Regions from separate parts of the Gorillibacterium sp. sgz306347 genome, predicted to be linked through region 2. Evidence: riboswitches for the same ligand, from Rfam matches in the RefSeq annotation. Region 2 holds a riboswitch; each other region holds the start of a gene.
The links. Region 2 has a riboswitch for cobalamin ahead of AC6I6H_RS13315 (anaerobic ribonucleoside triphosphate reductase). Riboswitches for the same ligand answer to the same signal wherever they lie in the genome.
Positions count from the first base shown of each region.

Region 1 (2,263 bases), on a different contig from region 2:
ATAGCCGGCCTCCTGCGGCTGCCCGGCCTTGGCGTGGGCCGGAACGCGGAGGAACAAAAGCAGCGTCAGCACGCCCACGGCGGCGGTCGCCACGTCGATAAGCAGAATAACCGCCATCGGCACCGCGTTCATCAGCGCCCCGCTTGCCATCGGGGCGAGCAGGGTCACCATCGCCTGAATGCTGCCATTCGCGCCGTTCACGCGGGGCAGTTTGTCTTCCGGAACGAGCTGCGGCACAAAGGCTCCGACCGCCGGCGTTTGCACGCCCGTTCCAAGCGCCCGGATAGCGGAAATCAGAAAAAGCAGCCAGAGCGCGTCATACCCGAGCAGGAACAAAACCGCAAGCACCAGCGTGGAGAGCGCGATCGCGGTGTCCGCCGTCATGATCAAAACCTTGCGGTTGAAGCGGTCCGCCCAAACCCCGGCGAAAGGGGAAAGCAGCAGCGTCGGCAAAAAGCCGCACAGAATCATCACGGTCATCATGGAGCCGGATTTGGTGGTCAGCGTGATGTGCCAAAGGATAGCATACTGAACGAGCGACGAGCCAAACAAAGAAATGGTTTGACTGGCCAGAAACAGCACGATGTTTTTCTTCCAAGGGGGTGCCATTCGCTTTTTTCCTCCTTGCCTTGCCGGCTGGTTTTCCTATCGTACCATATCGCCCAGGCCATGCGAAACCGGCCTTTTTTCGACGTTTGCTCTCTCTTCGCGACCCCGTTCCCGGAACTCTTTTAAGAAAAAGCATGACAAATGGAAAATAATTGGTTATGATAGGACCAATAGGAAACGGGTGCCAATTATTCAGTTTTCTAAACTGAACCGGAATTGGTTAAAAGGGAAGCCGGGTGCAAATCCCGCGCGGTCCCGCCGCTGTAAGAGGGGAATCCTTGCAAACATGCCACTGGACAACCGGGAAGGCTGCAACGGGTGACGATCCTTAAGCCAGAATACCTGCCTGTTTCTTTTCACCATTCTACGAAGGATAGGAGAGGTGTATTTGGCATGCGGAAATTTTGCTTCTCGAGGGACGATCCTCCGCGCGCGTTTGACAGTCCGCCCGATTTGCCGGAAGTCTAGCTTCCGCGAACCGACTGCTTCAACCCAATGCGCAATTTCCAAAGGAGGAATCGATCAAGCATGAACCGAAAACGCTGGACAGCCTTACTTTTGATTCTCGGACTTCTCTTCACTGTACTCCCCGCTCCCGTCAGCAAAGCTTTTGCAGAGACGGCGCGGACGACGCCGGCCGGTTACATCACCGTTACCGTTGAAAAGTTTACGCTTGGACAAGGGTACGCCGTAGAACCGGTGAACGTTCCTTTTTATGCCGGTGAAAACGGGGCTGCCGTTCTGACGCGCGTCCTGGGCACCGGGAATTATCAGAACTACGGCACGGTCACAAGCGGCTTTTATCTCTCCAAGATTCGCGACAGCTCCACGGCTTCGCTCGCAATCCCCGCCTACATACAGACGATGGTGACGGGCGGCGGAGACACGATCGGCACGAAGGCCGATCCGGACTGGCTCGGCGAATTCGACTACACCAGCATGGCAGGGTGGATGTACACCGTCGACGACGCCTTCCCGAATTTCGGCATGGCGGACTACTACCCGGCGGACGGCGACGTGTTCCGCACCCAGTTTACCGTATATGGCTACGGCGTGGACCTGGGCGCGGACTGGGGCCCGCCCGTTATCGACCCCGCCGACAAAGACGCTTTGACCGCCAAGGTGGCGGAAATCAACAGCAGTCCGAACAAGGCGGCGCTTTTGGCCGATCCGGACATTTACGCCGCATACCAGCAAGCCTACAGCGCTTTATCCAACATGGAAAGCAGCCAGACGAGCGTAGATCAAGCATTGACCGATCTGAACACGGCCTTGTCTTCGGCCGCATTCCAAGCAGGAGGAGCCGCTTCGGCGGCTTCTTTTGCCGTGAGTACCGCAGCGGCGAATGGACAGGCCAAGGAGCAGCTGGACCGCAGCCTGGCCTATCTGGTTTCGACCGTCAGCGCCCCCAAGTTCGGCACCGGCAACGGGGAATGGACGGTGCTGGCGCTGGCGAGGGCGGGGTATCCCGTTCCGGAAGGGTATTATGACGGGTATTACGACAAGGTGGTCCAGGAAGTGCAGGCCAGGCAGGGCAATCTGGGCGGAACCAATAAATATACCGAATACTCCCGGCTTATCCTGGCGTTAACCGCGCTGAACCGGGAGGTTGCCGATGTCGGCGGGTACAACCAGCTGGAGAAGCTGGCTGATT
Region 1 is NZ_JCAPET010000035.1:11,166-13,428, forward strand. It holds gene AC6I6H_RS16955 (MFS transporter) at 1-609, opposite strand, end outside; cobalamin riboswitch at 772-973, shown strand; gene AC6I6H_RS16960 (S-layer homology domain-containing protein) at 1,138-2,263, shown strand, end outside.
Region 1: linked by a shared signal. The riboswitch ahead of AC6I6H_RS16960 (S-layer homology domain-containing protein) and the one ahead of AC6I6H_RS13315 (anaerobic ribonucleoside triphosphate reductase) in region 2 are both predicted to bind cobalamin.

Region 2 (2,263 bases):
GGTAGTGCATGGACAGCCATGTGGACCCCATCAGACGAGGAGTGAACGGAAGTGGAGAAACAGGAACTGGAGCAAGCGATCGGCCGGGCGCTTTCCGAGAACAAATTCGGCTCTTTCGGTACGATTGAGCAGGGAAACAAGCCCAAAGTCCGTTATATGGCTATTTTCCACGAAGGCCTCGATATTTATTTGGCCACCGACCGGAAAACCCACAAGGTGGAAGAGCTGCGCGAGAACCCGCACGCCTGCCTGCTGGCCGGTTATGAAGCCGGAGGCAGCAAAGATTTGCTGGAAATCGAAGCGACAGCGGAGGTCACGAAGGACGAATCGCTGCGACAAAAGGTTTGGAATAAGGAGCTGGAAAAGTGGTTCACCGGCCCGGACGATCCCGATTATGTCATTTTGAAGCTGACGCCGACCCGAATCGAATACACCGGAAAGGACAAACATAACGCCGTTTGGACGCCTTGATGCGTTCACGTCTTTGCCATATTTACGATAAGGCCGCAAAGGGGCGCGGGAGCGCTTCCGGGCGGCTTTTTCCGCTTTTTCGGCCGGAGCCGGGCAAAAAATCGAAGTGGGGAGATTTTGCGAACAGCATTGACTTGGACTATATATTGATGTAATGTCGTCTCTGCAACTACATATTGTATGGCAAGGGGTGCAAAAGCCGGTTTACTGATACCGGCCCGCTTAATAGGGAAGCCGGTGCAAAACCGGTGCGGTCCCGCCACTGTAATGGAAGAGTCTCCGGATAAAGTTGCCACTGGCCGTCGCGCCGGGAAGGCGTTCCGGGGATGACGAGGCCAAAGCCAGGAGACCTGCCCCGCCGCCTGGAAGAAGGACCCTGCGAGGACAGGGAGCCATTCAAAGACCGGCACGCTTTCGTATGGAAAGCGGCTCTCTCTTTGCGCTCCCTTTTTTTTGCAGCCGCTTCTACTGAACCGAACGATATATTTGGAAGGGATGCGCTGATATGATCACAAAGATTCGCAAACGAGACGGCCGGGAAGCCCCATTCGCTGTTGAAAAGATCGGACAAGCCATTTGGAAGGCTTCCTCCGCCACCGGCGAGGCCGGCTATGAAGAATCCTGCCGGCTGGCCGAGCAGGTGGCCGCCGAGCTGGGCAAACGGGAATCCGAGCATCCGGTTCCTCCGGTGGAGGAGATTCAGGATACGGTAGAACGGGTCCTGATGAAGGCCGGTCTGATGGGAACCTCCAAAGCCTATATTCTTTACCGGGCGGAGCGCACCCGGGCGCGGGAAATGAGCAACCGGCTCATGAAGGTATATGAGGACTTGACCTACCGCGAGGCGGAAGCCAGCGACCTGAAGCGTGAGAACGCAAACATCGACGGCAACACGGCAATGGGAACCATGCTGAAATACGGCTCCGAGGGAGCGAAGCAGTTTTACGAATTGTTTGTGTTGAAGCCGGAGCACGCCGCCAGGCACAAAGAAGGCGACATTCATATTCACGATCTGGATTTTTTGACGTTGACCACAACCTGCTGCCAGATTGATATCGGCAAGCTGTTTAAAGGCGGATTCGGAACCGGTCACGGGGAATTGCGGGAGCCGAATGACATCCAAAGCTATGCGGCCCTCGCCTGCATCGCGATTCAATCCAATCAGAACGATCAGCACGGCGGCCAAAGCATCCCATCCTTCGATTACGGAATGGCCCCCGGCGTCGCCAAAACATATATCCGCCATTATCGCACTCATCTGATTAAAGCGCTGGAGCTGCTGCACGGGGCGGACGCGAAGCTGACGGGCGCCGTTACGGCACTGATCGCCGAGCTCGCCGAAAAAGAGATGCAGCCCCGTCTTGCGCGCGACAAAGCGCATGCCGAAGCGGAGCTGAAGGCGCTGGCCAGGCTGACCGGCGACCGTGCGGTCAGCGAGCGGGCGCAGCGGTTCGCGCTGGAGAACGCGGAAGCGGAAACGAAGCGCAGCACGTACCAGGCGATGGAGGCGTTTATTCACAACCTGAACACGATGCACAGCCGCGCGGGAGCGCAAATTCCGTTCAGCTCGATCAATTACGGAACGGATACGAGCCCGGAAGGCCAGCTGGTGATGGAAAGCCTGCTGCTTGCCACCGAAGCGGGGCTTGGCAACGGGGAAACTCCGATTTTCCCGATCCAGATTTTCCGCGTCAAGGAAGGCGTCAATTATTCTGCCGGCGACCCCAATTACCCGTTGTTCCAGCTGGCCTGCAGGGTCAGCGCCAAGCGGCTGTTCCCGAACTTCTCGTTT
Region 2 is NZ_JCAPET010000022.1:64,840-67,102, forward strand. It holds gene AC6I6H_RS13310 (pyridoxamine 5'-phosphate oxidase family protein) at 52-471, shown strand; cobalamin riboswitch at 643-843, shown strand; gene AC6I6H_RS13315 (anaerobic ribonucleoside triphosphate reductase) at 977-2,263, shown strand, end outside.

Region 3 (2,263 bases), on a different contig from region 2:
CGGCATGATGCCTTTGGCCGCGCCTTCGACGCCTTTGATCGGCTCGCCGCGCCCGCGCAGCTTGGACAGGTTGACCGCGACCCCGCCGCCGACCTTGGAAAGCTGCATGCAGGTGGACAGGCAGTAGTTGATCGAATTCAGCGAATCGTCCATTTCGAGCAGGAAGCAGGAGACCATTTCGCCGCGGCGGCTTTTGCCGGCGTTCAGGAACGTGGGCGTAGCCGGCTGCACGCGCTGCTCCATGAAGGAAACGGCAAGCGTGCGCGCGGTTTCGGCATCGCCTCGGCCGAGATGCAAAGCGACCGCCGCCGCCCGGTCGGGCAGCTGCTCCAGATACAGCGATTTGTCATTGCTCTTCATCGCGTAGTCGGTGTAAAACTTGGATGCCGCCATATAGGAAGCATAGGTGAACGGCACTTCATGGGCGGCGCGGAAGACGCTCTCAATCTCTTCGCCCGTGTACTGCCGGCGGAAGTCCTCGTAGTAATCATGCTCAATCATGTAGACGACCTGCTCCAGATAGCTGCCGAACGTAAGGCTGCGCTCGCGCACCTCCTCCAGAAACGCCTCAACCGCTTCTTTATCCTTTTCCAGACGATAGAAGCCGTCCGGTCCGTCCGGTCCCTTTTGCATCAACTGGTTATTTAACTGAATGTACCGCAAGCTTCTCCAGCTCCTCCCGAAATCGTTTGATGTCGCCGGCGGTTCCCGCCAGCTCGAATTTATGCAGTACCGGCACGCCGTACTCCGTCGAAATGGTATCCGCGCTTTTCGCGAACCCGTGCCCCCAGTTGCGGTTTCCGCTCGCTGCAACGCCGCGCAAGAGCCCTCCGTTTTTCTCCAGAAACACCCGGGTGCGGGGCGGAATCTGGCCGAACCCGGTTGTATAGGTTACCAGCGCGAACGGCTCGGATACCTGCGTGTCGTCTCCAATCTGAACGGAAGGGAGCCCGAGCTTTCCGGCGAAGCGGCGGACGTTGCCGGTTTTGGAATCGTAAACGACGAGCATGCGATCACCTCTTTGTGTATGTACCTTGCGCTTCAACCCGTGTGCGCAATGAAAAAGGGGGCACCCGGACGGTCGGCACGGGTGCGCCCCTATGTGGTCTGCGGCCAAACGCAGAACGATAGCGGATCGCGACACCGGCCCATTCTCCGTGGGCGTGCAAGGTGTTTGCAAACGGGCAGGTCTCCTGGCTCAGGCTTCTGCGCAGCGTTCGCCTTCCCGGATTCATCGGACGAATCCAGTGGCGTCTCGAACGGCTGCTCGGCCTTCACAGTGGCGGGACCGCGCCGGCTTTGACCGGACTTCCCTATTAAGCCTCTACTCTATCTATAAGAGAAAGGCACCCGTTTGAATCAATATCTTGTGATAATGATTAAAATAACTCGATATATAGTGCTTGTCAAATCTTTTTTTGTCAAGTCTGTGAAGTCGAAAGGGGAATATGCTACCATGGGTGCAGAACCGTGTATGATCTTCCGCGGCCGCCGTTTGGCTCGCCGTTCGTAAACTTGATCCCCGGGGTGCAGGCATGCTGAAATTCAACGACATTTACTCGGTTGTCTCCATTGCAAACTTGATTCTGGCTGCGTTTGTTGTGTTTTGGGAACGCAAGAAGCCGGAAACGACCTGGGCCTGGGTGATGGTGCTGCTGTTTTTGCCCGGCGTCGGGTTTGTGCTGTATCTGATCCTCGGCCAAACCATGAGCCGTCGCAAAATATACAAAATCCAGGAGGCCACCCAGAACGGGCTGGAGCGACTGATAGAAGGGCAGCGGCGCATTTTCCGCGAAAGCCGCATCAAGTTCAACGATCCGATCGCCGCCGATTACCTGGACATGATCTACATGAACCTGACCAGCAGCTATGCTTTTTACACGCAGGACAACGAGGTCAGCGTATATACGGAGGGCAACGAAAAATTCGCGGCGCTTCTGCGGGATATTGCACAGGCCAAGCATCACATTCACCTGATGTACTACATCGTGCGCAACGACGAGATCGGACAGACGGTCATCAACGCCCTGGCGGCCAAAGCGGCGGAAGGGGTGGAGGTGCGCTTTCTGTACGACGACATCGGCAGCTCCTGGCTGCCCCGGCGGTTCTTCCGGCCGCTTCTCGAAGCGGGCGGAAAGGCGGCGGCTTTTTTCCCGTCCCGCATCCCGTACCTGAACTTCCGGCTCAACTACCGGAACCACCGGAAGCTCGCCATCATCGACGGGGAGATCGGCTACATCGGCGGGCTGAACATCGGGGACGA
Region 3 is NZ_JCAPET010000045.1:23,164-25,426, reverse strand. It holds gene nrdE (class 1b ribonucleoside-diphosphate reductase subunit alpha) at 1-663, opposite strand, end outside; gene nrdI (class Ib ribonucleoside-diphosphate reductase assembly flavoprotein NrdI) at 641-1,009, opposite strand; cobalamin riboswitch at 1,167-1,369, opposite strand; gene cls (cardiolipin synthase) at 1,536-2,263, shown strand, end outside.
Region 3: linked by a shared signal. The riboswitch ahead of nrdI (class Ib ribonucleoside-diphosphate reductase assembly flavoprotein NrdI) and the one ahead of AC6I6H_RS13315 (anaerobic ribonucleoside triphosphate reductase) in region 2 are both predicted to bind cobalamin.